Regions from separate parts of the Bradyrhizobium sp. HKCCYLRH3097 genome, predicted to be linked through region 2. Evidence: predicted binding sites of a transcription regulator. Region 2 holds the regulator's gene; each other region holds the start of a gene.
What was found. Region 2 encodes LexA, which represses DNA repair genes until DNA is damaged. Its sites were predicted from a motif close to TGTTCNNNNTGTGTTCNG; they were not measured.

Region 1 (4,283 bases), on a different contig from region 2:
CTCCGGCTCGAACCAGGCGACGTAGCGCGCCTCGCGCTCGCGGCCGACCTCGCGGAAGCGGACGAAGGCGTGCATCTTGTGGACGTCGCGGCGCACGGCCCGGGCGAGCGCGTTGGCCTGCGCGACATCAGGATCGGTCGCGATCTCCATGAGATCGTGGTTGGTCCGCAGACGCCACAGCAGCCGGTAGAGCAGGGCGAAGCGGTTGGGATCATTGTGCAGAATCGCGCTCTCGGCGAGCTCCATGAAGCTCGCCGGCACTGAGAACGCGCCCTTTGGCACCTCGGGAAGCTGCGTGTCGGCCTGATCGTCGAACAGGTCGGGCGCCGCGCCCTTGACGCGCCAGCTGACATCGGCCGGCTTGACGTCGTTCATCGCCAGCGCCCGCGCCGCCTGACGCCAGCCGTCGAAATCAGTGTCGCTGTCGAGGGTTACGACGTGCATCTCATCTCTCTCGTCATTGCGAGCGAAGCCGCCGCGTCATTCCGGGATGGTCCGAAGGACCAGACCCGGAATCTCGAGATTCCGGGTTCGCCTCTTCGAGGCGCCCCGGAATGACGGCAGCTATGTCACTGCGCTCGCGATGACGGTTTCCGTTAGAATCCGAATCCCAGCTGCTGCGGTTTGGGCCGCAGCCGGGCTCTGAGGCTGGCACCGTCGAGCAGGGACGGCTGTGGCCGGTGGTCGGAGAGAACGATGAACGGCAAGACCTTGTTCCGGACAACGTTGAGCCGGGCCAGATCCGCAAACCGGATCGTGGTGGTGCGGCGGGTGGCGAGGATGCGCTGCACGGTGCGGGTGCCGAAGCCGGGCACGCGCAACAGCTCCTCGCGGCTTGCTGTGTTGATGTCGAGCGGGAAGCGGTCGCGGTGGCGCAAGGCCCAGGCGAGCTTGGGGTCGATGTCGAGCGGCAGCATGCCTTCGTTCTCCTCGACGATCTCGTCGGCATCGAAGCCGTAGAACCGCATCAGCCAGTCGGCCTGGTACAGCCGGTGCTCGCGCACCAGGGGCGGCGCCTGCAGCGGTAGCGCGCGGCTGGCATCGGGGATCGGGCTGAAGGCGGAGTAATAGACGCGCTTGAGCTTGTAGGCGCCGTAGAGATTGGCCGAGGTCGACAGGATGACGCGGTCGTTGGCGTCGTCGGCGCCGACGATCATCTGCGTGCTCTGGCCGGCCGGCGCGAAGCGCGGCGGCTTGGCCCGGCGCACCGTCTTCTTCGCCTCCGCCGTCTCGTCGAGCTTGAGCCGGAGACGGCCCATGGTGCGGCGGATGGCGCGCTGGTCCTTCTCCGGCGCGAGCGTCGTCAGGCTCGCCTCCAGCGGCGTCTCGATGTTGATGCTGAGCCGGTCGGCATAGCGGCCGGCCTCGGCGATCAGCGCCTCGTCAGCCTCCGGAATCGTCTTCAGATGGATGTAGCCGCGGAAGCGATGCTCCTCGCGCAATTTGCGCGCGACGCTCACGACCTGCTCCATCGTGTAGTCGGGGCTGCGGATGATGCCCGACGACAGGAACAGCCCCTCGATGTAGTTGCGGCGATAGAAGTCGATGGTCAGCTTCACCACCTCGTCGACCGTGAAGCGCGCGCGGGCCACGTTGGAGGAGGCGCGGTTGACGCAATACAGGCAGTCGAAGTTGCAGGCATTGGTCAGCAGAATCTTGAGCAGCGAGATGCAGCGTCCGTCCGGCGCATAGGAATGGCAGATGCCCATGCCGGGCGAGGTCGAGCCGAGCCCCTTGCCGTCGCGGGAATCCCGCATCTCGGTACCGCTGGAGGCGCAGGACGCGTCGTACTTGGCGGCATCGGCCAGGATCTCCAGTTTGCGCAACAGCTCCATGCGTTCGAATCCCTTTGATTCCATTGCCTGAATCACACCCGGGGCAATCCCGATTGACTCATCGTCCGGCGTTAGCTTTATATTAGAACGTATCATGAACAAAGAGGGTCGTCGCGGGTTCACTGCCAAGTTCGTTTTTCGCTTCCCTGCACAGAACGGCAGCGCCGGCACGATGGATTGAAAGGAGCGGCGACGGATGACCGGCGCACGCATGGACACGCTCGCGCAATTGCGCGGCCGCATTGCCCGTCTCGAAGTGGCCGATGGCGCACACGACCTGCGCCGGGTCGCGCTCGGCCATGACGAGGTGGATGCAACCCTGCAAGGCGGACTCGCCACCGGCGCGCTGCACGAGGTGTTCGCCGAGACCGGCCGCCAGGCGGTAGCCGCGACCGGCTTCCTGTGCGGGCTTGCCGCGCGTGTCGCCGCGCGCCGGCCCCTGATCTGGATCCGGCAGGATTTCGCCGAGCGCGAGATGGGCGCGCTGTCGATGAGCGGGCTCGCCGAGCTCGGCCTCGATCCGCGCCGCATCGTCATCGTGCGCGCGCCCGATCTCGACCACGCCTTGCGCACCGCCGCCGACGCGCTCGCCTGCGATGCGCTCGGCAGCGTGATGCTGGAGGTGTGGGGCGAGACGCAAAAGCTCGATCTCGTCGCCAGCCGCAAGCTGACCCTGGCGGCGCAGGAATCCGGCGTCACCGCGCTCATGTTGCGCATTGCGGCTGCGCCCGAGCCGTCGACCGCGGAGACGCGCTGGATCGTGCGAACCGCGCCGTCGCTGCCCTCGGCGCCCTGGATGGCGTGGGGCGCGCCGCGCCTCGATGCCGAGCTCATTCGCAACCGTCACGGCCAGACCGGACGATGGATCATGGAGTGGACCCCCGATGCATGCCGTTTCAGCGAACCGGCGGCGGATCCTCAGCCTGTGGCTGCCGCGCCTGCCCATCGATCGCATCAAAAGACAGCGGGCACTCACAGGCGCTCCGCCTGAGAGCAAGCCGCAGGTCGTCGTCATCAAGGACGCCAATGCGCTCTTGATCCATGCGCTGGACGAAGCGGCGGCGTGCCACGGTGTGTCGCTCGACCAGCCCTTGGCGAATGCCCGCGCGGTCTGTCCCGACCTCGTCGCGCACGAAGCCGATTTGGCGGCTGATGCAAAGATGCTGGAGAGCATCGCCGACTGGTGCGACCGCTTCACGCCGCTGGTGGCGCTCGACCCGCCGCATGGGTTGTCGCTCGACATCACCGGCTGCGTGCATCTGTTCGGCGGCGAAGCTAGGCTGATGCAGTCGGTCTGCGACGCGCTGACCGCGCATGGCCTCATTGTGTCGGCGGCGATCGCCTCCAACGCCGTCTGTGCGCGTACACTGAACCGCCAGGTGCATGGCCGCATCGTGTCCGACGGCGAGGAGGCGGCCGCGGTGGCGCCGCTGCCGGTGGCCGCCCTCGGCGGCAGCGAGGCCATTACGCTCGGCCTGCGCCGAGCCGGCCTCAAGACCATCGGTGACGTCGCCGCGCGCGGCCGCAACGAGATCACCGCGCGGTTCGGCGCCGCCTTCACCCGCGTGCTGGCGCAGGCGCTGGGCGAGGCCGATGCGCCGATCAGCCCGCGCAAGGTCCCGCCGGACTACATCGTCGACAAGCGTTTTGCCGAGCCGGTCGCGACCGACACGGTGATTGCGGCCAGCCTCTCCCGTCTGGCCGCGATGCTGGTGGCGGCGATGGCGCAGCAGGGTAAGGGCGCGCGGCGGCTGGAGGCCTGCTTCTTCCGCACCGATGGAATGGTGCGCGTGATCACGGTCGACACCGGCCAGCCGGTCACCGAGGCCGCAATCATCGACCGGCTGTTCCGCGAGCGGCTCGAGGCGCTGAACGATCCGCTCGATCCCGGCTTCGGCTTCGACATGATCCGGCTCGCTGCTGGCCGCAGCGAGATCGTGGTGCAGCAGCAGCGCGATCTCGATGCCCATGTCCACGACAATGACGAGCTGTCGGCACTGATCGACCGCATCGCCGCGCGCATCGGCGGCAAGCGCGTGGTCGTGCATCTGCCGGTCGATACCCATGTTCCGGAGCGCGTGGCGCTGCCGCTGCCGGCGCAGCAAAATCTCGCCGCCGCCACTGCTGCCGCCTGGCCGGAGCGCGCCGAGGGCGAGCCGCCGCTGCGACCTCTGCGGCTGTTCGCGCACCCCGAGGCGATCCAGGTCATTGCCGGCGTGCCGGACGGCCCGCCCGCGCGCTTCGTCTGGCGCCGTGCCGCGCATGCCGTGGTCCGCGCCGAGGGCCCGGAGCGCATCGCGATGGAATGGTGGCGGCCGGACGGGCAGGGCCTCACGCGCGATTATTTCCGCGTCGAGGACGAGCACGGCCTGCGCTTCTGGCTCTATCGCGACGGGTTGTATGATCGTGAGTTCGAGCAGCCGGAGGGCCTGCCGGTGCAGCCCGCCT
Region 2 (4,283 bases):
TGCGGCTGCCGGCCGTCTCGATGGTCTGGCCGCTGCAGCTCGATCGTGATGCAGCATCGGTCTGGCTGCGGAACATGGTGGCGGACATCCTGCACACGACCGAGCGCGCCGCCTGTCGCGCGGCTGCGGGATAGCATTCAAAATGAACTCTCTGCATCACGTCTGCTCCGGCCGCGCGCGGCTCGCCGCCGAGGTTGCCGGCCAGGGAGACCCTGTCGTCTTCCTGCACGCCGCAGTGTTCGACCGCTCCATGTGGCGCGCGCAGATCGAGGGCGTCGCGGCAACGCATATGGCGATCGCCTATGACCGGCGCGGATTTGGTGAGACGGTCGCCTATGAGGAAGCTCATTCTCCGGTCGAGGACCTGCTCGCCGTCGTCGACGCGTTCGCGCCGGGGCGGCCGGCGACGCTGATTGCCTGCTCGCAAGGAGGCCGCATCGCGCTCGACTTCGCGCTTCGCCATCCGTCACGTATGGCATCGCTGGTGCTGATCGCACCTTCGATCAGCGGCGCGCCGGAGCCGGTCTATCCACCGGAGATCAAGGCGCTAACGGCGTCGTTGGCCGCTGCCGAGGCCGCACAGGATTGGGATCGGGTCAGCGCTATCAAGGCGCATCTGTGGGTCGACGGTCCCTTGCAGCGCGAGGGACGCATCTCCGGCGAGCCGCGCGAGACGTTCCTGAAGAAGAACGCCGCCGCACTCCGCGCGCCGCCAACCGGCGCGACTCTCGATATGGCACCAGCCTTCCCGCGCCTCGCGGAGATCGTCGCGCCATCGCTCGTCATCTGGGGGGACTTGGACTTTCCTCACATCCAGCAGCGAAGCAGGCTGCTCGCCGCAACAATGCCGAACGGGTCAGGACATGAGCTGGCCGGAACGGCGCACCTGCCGAGCCTGGACCGTCCGCAGGAGGTCACGCGGTTGATTGCAGACTTTCTCGCGCGATCGTGAGGCCGCGCCCCGGGCACGGCCCACAGCAGACGGTCGGAACGCAGGGAGCCGGCCTAGGCCCTTGGCCGCGCCGTGCGCGTTCGGTTAGAAGGCGATTCATTCGATCTGCCGTCTCCGTCCGAAGGAACTCCCATGGCCCTGATGCCGGTGTCTGATGCGTTGTCCGCCGTGCTCGCCGGCGCCGAGCCGCTGGCCGAGGAGCAGGTCGGGCTGGACGAAGCGTTTCACCGCATCCTGGCGCGGGACCTCGCGGCGCTGCGGACGCAGCCGCCCGAGGCGATGTCGGCGATGGACGGCTATGCCGTGCGCGCGGCGGACGCCGCCCAGGCCAAGGCGCGGCTGAAGGTCATCGGGGAGGTCGCGGCGGGGCGGCCGTTCGATCGCGTGGTTGGACCCGGCGAGGCGGCGCGGATCTTCACCGGTGGCGTTGTTCCGGAGGGCGCGGACGCGGTGGTGATCCAGGAGGACACGATCGCCGAAGATGGCCACGTCGTGATCACCGAGGCCGCGATCAAGGGCCGGCATATCCGGCCGGCGGGCGTCGACTTTCACCAGGGCATGGTGCTGCTGAAGTCCGGGCGCCGGCTCAGCGACCGCGACCTGTCGCTGGCGGCCAGCATGAATCATCCGGCGCTGCCGGTGCGGCGCCGGCCGAAGGTGGCGCTGCTCGCCACCGGCGACGAGCTGGTGATGCCGGGCTCGACGCCCGGCCCGGGCCAGATCGTCTATTCCAACGGCTACGCCTTGCGGGCGCTGGTGCGCAACGAGGGCGGGACCCCGATCGATCTCGGCATCGCCGCGGATACGATGGAGGCGACGATCGCCGGCATCCGCCGGGCCCGAGAGGCCAAGGCCGACATCTTGATCACGACCGGCGGCGCCTCGGTCGGCGATCACGACCTGGTCAAGCAGGCGCTCGAAGCCGAGGGCGTCGAGATGGCGTTCTGGAAGATCGCGATGCGGCCGGGCAAGCCGATGATGCACGGACGGCTCGGCGACATCAGGGTGATCGGACTGCCCGGCAATCCGGTGTCGTCCTATGTCTGCGCCCTCCTGTTCCTGGTGCCGCTGATTCGGCGGCTGCTCGGCCGCGACGAGGCCGTGATGCCGCGCGAGACCGCCCTGCTCGGCCGCGAGCTCGGGCCGAACGATTCGCGCGAGGACTATCTGCGGGCGCGGCTCGAAGAGCGCGCCGACGGCACGCTGATCGCCACCCCGGTGAGCCAGCAGGATTCGTCGCTGCTCGGCAATCTCGCGCTCTCGCAGGCTGTGGTGATCCGGCCGGCGTTTGCGCCGAAGGCGCCTGCCGGCAGCCCGTGCGAGATCCTGCGCCTGCCGAATTGAGCCGCTTCCCCGGTAAAGCCCGGTCTGTTCATCATATTTTTAGGATTGCGGAACACACATCGAACATATAGTGTCCGTTCATGATTTGTTTTTAGTATGTTGCGGGCGACGCGATGACGGTCCGACTCCAGGGCGCTCTCAGCCGGTTTGTGCGCGAGGCGCAGCTCTTGGACTCGGACGACAACAAACCGGGGACCAGGTCGAGATGCTGACGCGCAAACAGTACGAACTTCTGCGGTTCATCAACGAGCGGCTCAAGGAAGCCGGCGTGCCGCCGTCCTTCGACGAGATGAAGGATGCGCTCGATCTGCGCTCGAAGTCCGGCATTCATCGCCTGATCACGGCGCTCGAGGAGCGCGGCTTCATCCGCCGGCTGCCCAACCGCGCCCGCGCGATCGAGGTGATCAAGCTGCCCGAGCTGTCACAGGCCGCCAACAACCGCCGCGGCTTCACCCCATCGGTGATCGAGGGCAATCTCGGCAAGGTGCGCACCAGCACTCCCGCGCTGGACGATGGCGAGCGCCCCGTCGCAGTGCCGGTGATGGGCCGCATCGCCGCCGGTACTCCGATCGAGGCGCTACAGACGCGCAGCCACACCATCAGCGTGCCTGCCGACATGCTCGGCAACGGCGATCACTATGCGCTCGAGGTGCGCGGCGACTCCATGGTCGATGCCGGCATCCTCGACGGCGACATGGCGCTGATCCAACGCAACGAGACCGCCGACACCGGCGACATCGTGGTGGCGCTGATCGACGATGAGGAAGCGACGTTGAAGCGCTTCCGCCGCCGCGGCGCATCGATCGCGCTGGAGCCGGCCAACACCGCCTACGAGGTACGCATCCTGCCGCCGAACCGGGTGAAGATCCAAGGCAAGCTGGTCGGGCTGTACCGCAAGTACTGATCGCGAATGGGATCGGTCGATGGGCGGCGGGCGCACGCGCTTTCGCCGCCGATCGGAGGCTGCCCAGCAAAATACGTCACGCGCGAATGCACCTCATGATGTGCAGCGCGGCATGCTCAAACGCTTGTGATCGGCTGCGGGCACACGCGATGCAGATCAGCGCAGAATTGCCGCGAAGCGCGCGCTAACATCACCATCGATGTCCACTCTGATAGAGGCCTGCGCCTGTCCGGGGGGAGCGTGGGTCGGCTATCTCTCAACGAGGAGCGATCCGATGTGTGACTACAGCCTCCATGCGGTTGCGTCCCGTCCCGCCAAGGTCGGCGAGACGTTGATCTCGATGATCTTCCGTGGCACCGCCACCCGCGGCTTCGCGCTGGAGAGCGAGCCGACCGTCGCAGTCTGCATGCTGCCCGGCACCGAGTTGGCCTTCGCCGAGGACGTCCGCTACGACAGCCGCTGGCTCTGGACCCGGACGATCCGCGAGCGCGTCGCAAAGTTCAACAGCATCGAGACTCACATTCCCGATCGCCATCACGACGCGATCGAATTCGCCGATGGCCGCCACGTGCTGGTGACCCAGCTCTGCGAGGGCCAGCGCGTCACCGTGCTGCAATTGCCGGTCAGCAAGCAGCCGGCGGAGCGACGCCCGGACATCGCCGAGGACGTGCCGCCTTCGCAGGCCACACCGATTCGCCGCATCAGCATCACCTGAGGGGTCTCCGCATCGGCATTTCTCTCGGTCGTGAGCGAGCTTTCGACCGTGGGAGATTTGGGTTCTGCAAGCGCAAAGTCCTCTCGGGCGAACCTCACGCCCCGGCATCGCATCGGATAGGAACGACATCCCTCGGCCGCCATGATGTGCCGGGGGAGCCTGCTGCCGTGGTCAACAAGATCGATTGGAACAAGGCCGCCGGGATCACCGAGCCCGGCTGCAATATGCTTGTGTTCGGATGGCTGACAGTCACGGCTGACGACATCGCCATCTGGCAACGTTATCCGCGCGCTGCGTTCACGCTGGCCGAAAGCCCCTCGCTGTTCGATGGACTTGGCAACATGGACCCTGGCGACACAGAGTATCAT
Region 3 (4,283 bases), on a different contig from region 2:
TCGCGAACGTGTGCGGGTTATAGCCGGAGTTCTCGGAGATGCTGGCCTTGATGAAGCCGTACGCGCCGCCGAAGCCGGCGGAGAAGATCATCAGCGAGCGCAGGATGGCGAAGATGGTGCGGTGACGGCGCATGAACCGGCGCAGGCGCAGCCTGACGTGAAAAATCCGTCCCATCTCGATCACCCCCGACGATTTCGATCCCAATGTCATGGCCGGCCCGCACCATGCGGCGTCGGTATTGCTGAGACTTTGAAAGGTCATGCACGCGCGATGAAGCCGTGCTGAGATGGTGAACCGGGCGTTAGCCCGACTCACAGAACCGGATCGGCGGGCGGTGAGTCGTGGCCGCGGGCCGAGACGATGAGCGCGGCGGCGTGAGCATCTGCTGCACTGTCCTTGGCGAGATGGATCCGGAGCGCGCCAGGATGCGGATCGGCGGCGATCGCGACGACCGCGGTCGCGGCAGTCATGCCGCAGCCACGATCCTCCTTGGCGAGCACATCGTCGACCACGACGAAATCGGCCGTCTCCGGACTGTCGGCCAGCGCCACGCGAACGGTGGCGAGCGCCGGGTCATCGGTGAAGTCGACATGGAGATCGGCGGTAAACGGCGCCGAGCCGAGCGAGATGCTGTCGGCACCGACGGCAATGCAGGGCTGCGGGGAGGGCGCCAATTCGAGTCTGGCGATGACCGCGGCCGCGATCAGCGGCACGGCCGAGACAAGGACCTTGAAACGCAACATGATACGCACCGACGCGGCAGGCCTAATGACGGAACGCGGGCCTTATGGTTGTCGGAGCGTAAAGAGAAGTCGTTACCAGAGTGTTGAGGGGGAGGGGGCGCCCTTACGCCGCGTGGCGATTGTCCTCCGCCAGCGCGCGATACGACAGCGCCTCGGCCAGATGCAGCCGGCCGATCGCATCAGTGTGGTCGAGATCGGCGAGCGTCCGCGCCACGCGCAGCACGCGGTGATAGCCGCGCGCCGACAGCCGCATCGTCTCGGCGGCTTCGCGCAGCAGCTTCTGGCCGGGCGCGTCGAGCCTGGCGATTTCGTCGAGCACGGCGGCGGGGGCCTCGGCGTTGGTCCGGATGTGCGGCAGGCCGGCTTTGGCATAGCGGGCGCGCTGCAGGTCGCGCGCGGCGGCGACGCGGGCGGCCACCTCGGCCGAGCCTTCCTTGGCGGGCGGCAGGATGAGGTCGGCGGCGGTGACGGCGGGGACCTCGATGCGCAGGTCGATGCGGTCCATCAGCGGGCCGGAGATGCGCGTCTGGTAGTCGGACGTGCAGCGGTCGATGCGGCCGCGCTTGCAGGCATAGCCGGGCTCGAACGCGTTGCCGCAACGGCACGGATTCATCGCGGCGACCAGCATGAAGCGGGCAGGGTAGGTGACGCGGTGGTTGGCGCGCGAGATCGAGACCTCGCCGTTCTCGAGCGGCTGGCGCAGCGAATCCAGCACGCGCGGATCGAACTCCGGCAGCTCGTCGAGGAACAGCACGCCCTGATGCGCCAGCGAGATCTCGCCGGGGCGGGCGCGCAGGCCGCCGCCGGTCAGCGCCGCCATGCTGGCGGAATGATGCGGGCTGCGGAACGGCCGGCGCGACGTCAGCGCGCCGCCCTCGATCTCGCCGGCGACCGAGGCGATCATCGAAACTTCCAAGAGCTCTGCCGGCGACAGCGGCGGCAGGATCGACGGCAGCCGCGCCGCCAGCATCGACTTGCCGGCGCCGGGCGAGCCGATCATCAGCAGATGATGCCCGCCGGCGGCCGCGATCTCCAGCGCGCGCTTGCCGCTCTCCTGGCCCTTGATGTCGCGCAGGTCGAGCAGGCTGGCGGGTGCCTCCTGGATCTTCGGCTGCGGCCGCGACAGCACCTGCGTGCCCTTGAAATGGTTGGCGATCTGGATCAGCGACGTCGCCGCGATGATCTGAAGGTCCGGGCTCGCCCAGGCCGCTTCGGCGCCGCAGGCGGCCGGGCAGATCAATCCTTCCTCGCGCGCATTGGCGCCGATCGCCGCCGGCAGCACGCCGGCGACCGGCGCAATCGAGCCGTCGAGCCCGAGCTCGCCGAGCACCGTGAAGCCGCCGAGCGCATCCGGCGGAATGGCGCCGATCGCGGCCATCAGGCCGAGCGCGATCGGCAGATCGTAATGGCTGCCTTCCTTGGGCACGTCGGCCGGCGCGAGATTCACCGTGATCCGCCGCGCCGGCAACGCGAGGCCCGAGGCGATCAGCGCCGAGCGCACCCGCTCGCGGGCTTCCGACACCGCCTTGTCCGGCAGGCCAACGATGGCGAAGGCCGGCAGGCCGGGCGCGACCTGGACCTGCACGTCGACCGCGCGGGCCTCGATCCCCTCGAAGGCGACGGTGGAAACGCGCTGGACCATGATGCCCCTCCCGGACAAGGAGGCTAGCGGAAGCCGGCATCGTTCGCAAGAACAATACGGGAACACTGTTGTTGCCGCGCTCTGCCGCAATCCATTAACGACAGCCGCGTGGGGTTTCAGCTCCGTCCGCTGCGCTTAACGCCCCTTTAGTCCGGCCTTCGCATTCTTCCTCAATTGAAGATCGACCCGCGCCTCCGTCACAGCCGAGGGAGGCGCCCAACGAGGGACGTGCGATGCCTCCAGCGCCTGCGGCAGCTCCGACCGCCAAGACGCCCCCCGGTGATGCGCGGACGGTGTCCGAGCTCGCCACCGACATGCTGCGCCGGACCACCAGCCTGTTCCTGGCCGGTCCGCGGCCGGCCTCGGCCGAGCAGCTCGATCTCTACGATCAGATGTTCGCCCGGCTGATGCCGCAGGTCGCGACCGAGCTGCTGGCCGAGCTGAGCATGGCGCTCGCCGGCGTCGAGCGCGCGCCCTACGCGACGGCGCGGATGCTCGCCGTTCACCCCGAATTGCGCGTCGCCGGGCCGATGCTGGCCAAGGCGGCGGTGCTGACCGAGCGCGACCTCGCCGAGTTCATCCGCACCGGCAGTCCGGCGCATCTCGTTGCGATCGCCAGCCGCAGGGGCATCGGCGACGGCCTCACGACGCAGCTGATCGCGCGCGGCTTTCCGGCGGTGCGCATGGCGCTGGCGCAGAATCTTTCCGCCCGGCTGTCCGAGGACGGCTATCGCAGCCTGTTCAAGATCGCCGAGCGCGACGAGGATCTCGCCGAGAAGCTGGCGCTGCGCACCGACCTGCCGGCCAAGCTGTCGCGGGCCTTCGTCGCCGCGGCCAGCGAGGGCGCCCGCGCCCGCTTCATCAAGGCCGCGCCGCCGGCGACCCGCGCCACTCTGCAGGCGACGCCGACCCGCTCGCCCGGCGCGGCAATGCGCGCGATCTGGGATTATCAGCAGGTCAAGGCCGAGGTTGCCGCCCTTAGCCGGACCGGCAAGCTCGGCGACTCCGCCGTCAACCGCTTCTGCGCCACCGGCGATTTCCCTGCCGTGATAGCAGCGCTGGCGCTGCTCTGCGTCGTCACCATCGAGACGATCGAATCGCTGCTGGAGGAGGACCGCATCACGGACCTGCTGCTGGCCTGCAAGGCCGCGCGGCTCAGCTGGGCGACGACGTCGATGATCCTGCGCGACCGGCCCGGCTGCGACGCGCTTCCGGCCGATGACCTCGAAGAGGCGCGCAAGCGCTTCGAGAAGCTCGCACTGTCAGAAGCGCAATGGAAGGTGCGCGGGCTCGAATCGCGCTGAGCGAGCGCGAGAGGCGGCGTCAGCCCGGCGGCGTGCTCGGATAGGCCGTGAAGTCGATCTTGAACATCGCCGGATCGAGCTTCTTGGTCGTATCCAGATTGTAGACGGCAATCGTGGTGTCGTAGCCCTGCGGATCGGTCACGGTCCACTGCTTGAGCTGGCCGTCCTTGGCGCCGAGCATCAGCATCAGCCGGCTGGTGCCGATCAGGGCCTGCTTCTCCTCGATCGTGATCGTGACGTAAAGGTCGTCGGCGGCGACCGCGATCACGTTGGTGTCCTTCAACAGGTCGATGCGGTCGGACAGCAGATAACGCAGCGGCGTCTGCGACAGCGGATAGACGTCCTGGGTCGCGAGCTTGCGGTCGCGCACCACCAAGGAAGAGCCGTCGGCGATGATGTCGATCGGCGTCGGCGGCTCGTATTCGAAGCGGACCTTGCCCGGCTTCTGGATGTAGAAATCGCCCTTGGTCTTGCTGCCGTCCGGGCCGACCTGGACGAAGTTCCCGACCAGGGTCTGCAGCGACGACAGATAGGCGCTGACCTTGGCCGCCTGCGCCTTCTGGTTGGCGTCGAACGAGGTGAAGATGCTGGCC

Region 1: the regulator LexA is predicted to act here: its motif matches at 1,919-1,936, upstream of ACQR0U_RS17180 (putative DNA modification/repair radical SAM protein).
Region 3: the regulator LexA is predicted to act here: its motif matches at 2,434-2,451, upstream of ACQR0U_RS00885 (YifB family Mg chelatase-like AAA ATPase).

Annotation. Positions count from the first base shown of each region.
Region 1 is NZ_JBNPTX010000006.1:268,449-272,731, forward strand. It holds gene ACQR0U_RS17175 (UdgX family uracil-DNA binding protein) at 1-444, opposite strand, end outside; gene ACQR0U_RS17180 (putative DNA modification/repair radical SAM protein) at 597-1,835, opposite strand; gene ACQR0U_RS17185 (ImuA family protein) at 2,032-2,826, shown strand; gene ACQR0U_RS17190 (Y-family DNA polymerase) at 2,720-4,283, shown strand, end outside.
Region 2 is NZ_JBNPTX010000012.1:133,771-138,053, reverse strand. It holds gene ACQR0U_RS25760 (LysR family transcriptional regulator) at 1-134, shown strand, start outside; gene ACQR0U_RS25755 (alpha/beta fold hydrolase) at 143-952, shown strand; gene ACQR0U_RS25750 (molybdopterin molybdotransferase MoeA) at 1,085-2,296, shown strand; gene lexA (transcriptional repressor LexA) at 2,502-3,200, shown strand; gene ACQR0U_RS25740 (hypothetical protein) at 3,475-3,915, shown strand; gene ACQR0U_RS25735 (hypothetical protein) at 4,083-4,283, shown strand, end outside.
Region 3 is NZ_JBNPTX010000001.1:190,803-195,085, reverse strand. It holds gene ACQR0U_RS00895 (ATP-binding protein) at 1-175, opposite strand, end outside; gene ACQR0U_RS00890 (hypothetical protein) at 313-744, opposite strand; gene ACQR0U_RS00885 (YifB family Mg chelatase-like AAA ATPase) at 848-2,386, opposite strand; gene ACQR0U_RS00880 (DUF2336 domain-containing protein) at 2,620-3,690, shown strand; gene ACQR0U_RS00875 (outer membrane lipoprotein carrier protein LolA) at 3,710-4,283, opposite strand, start outside.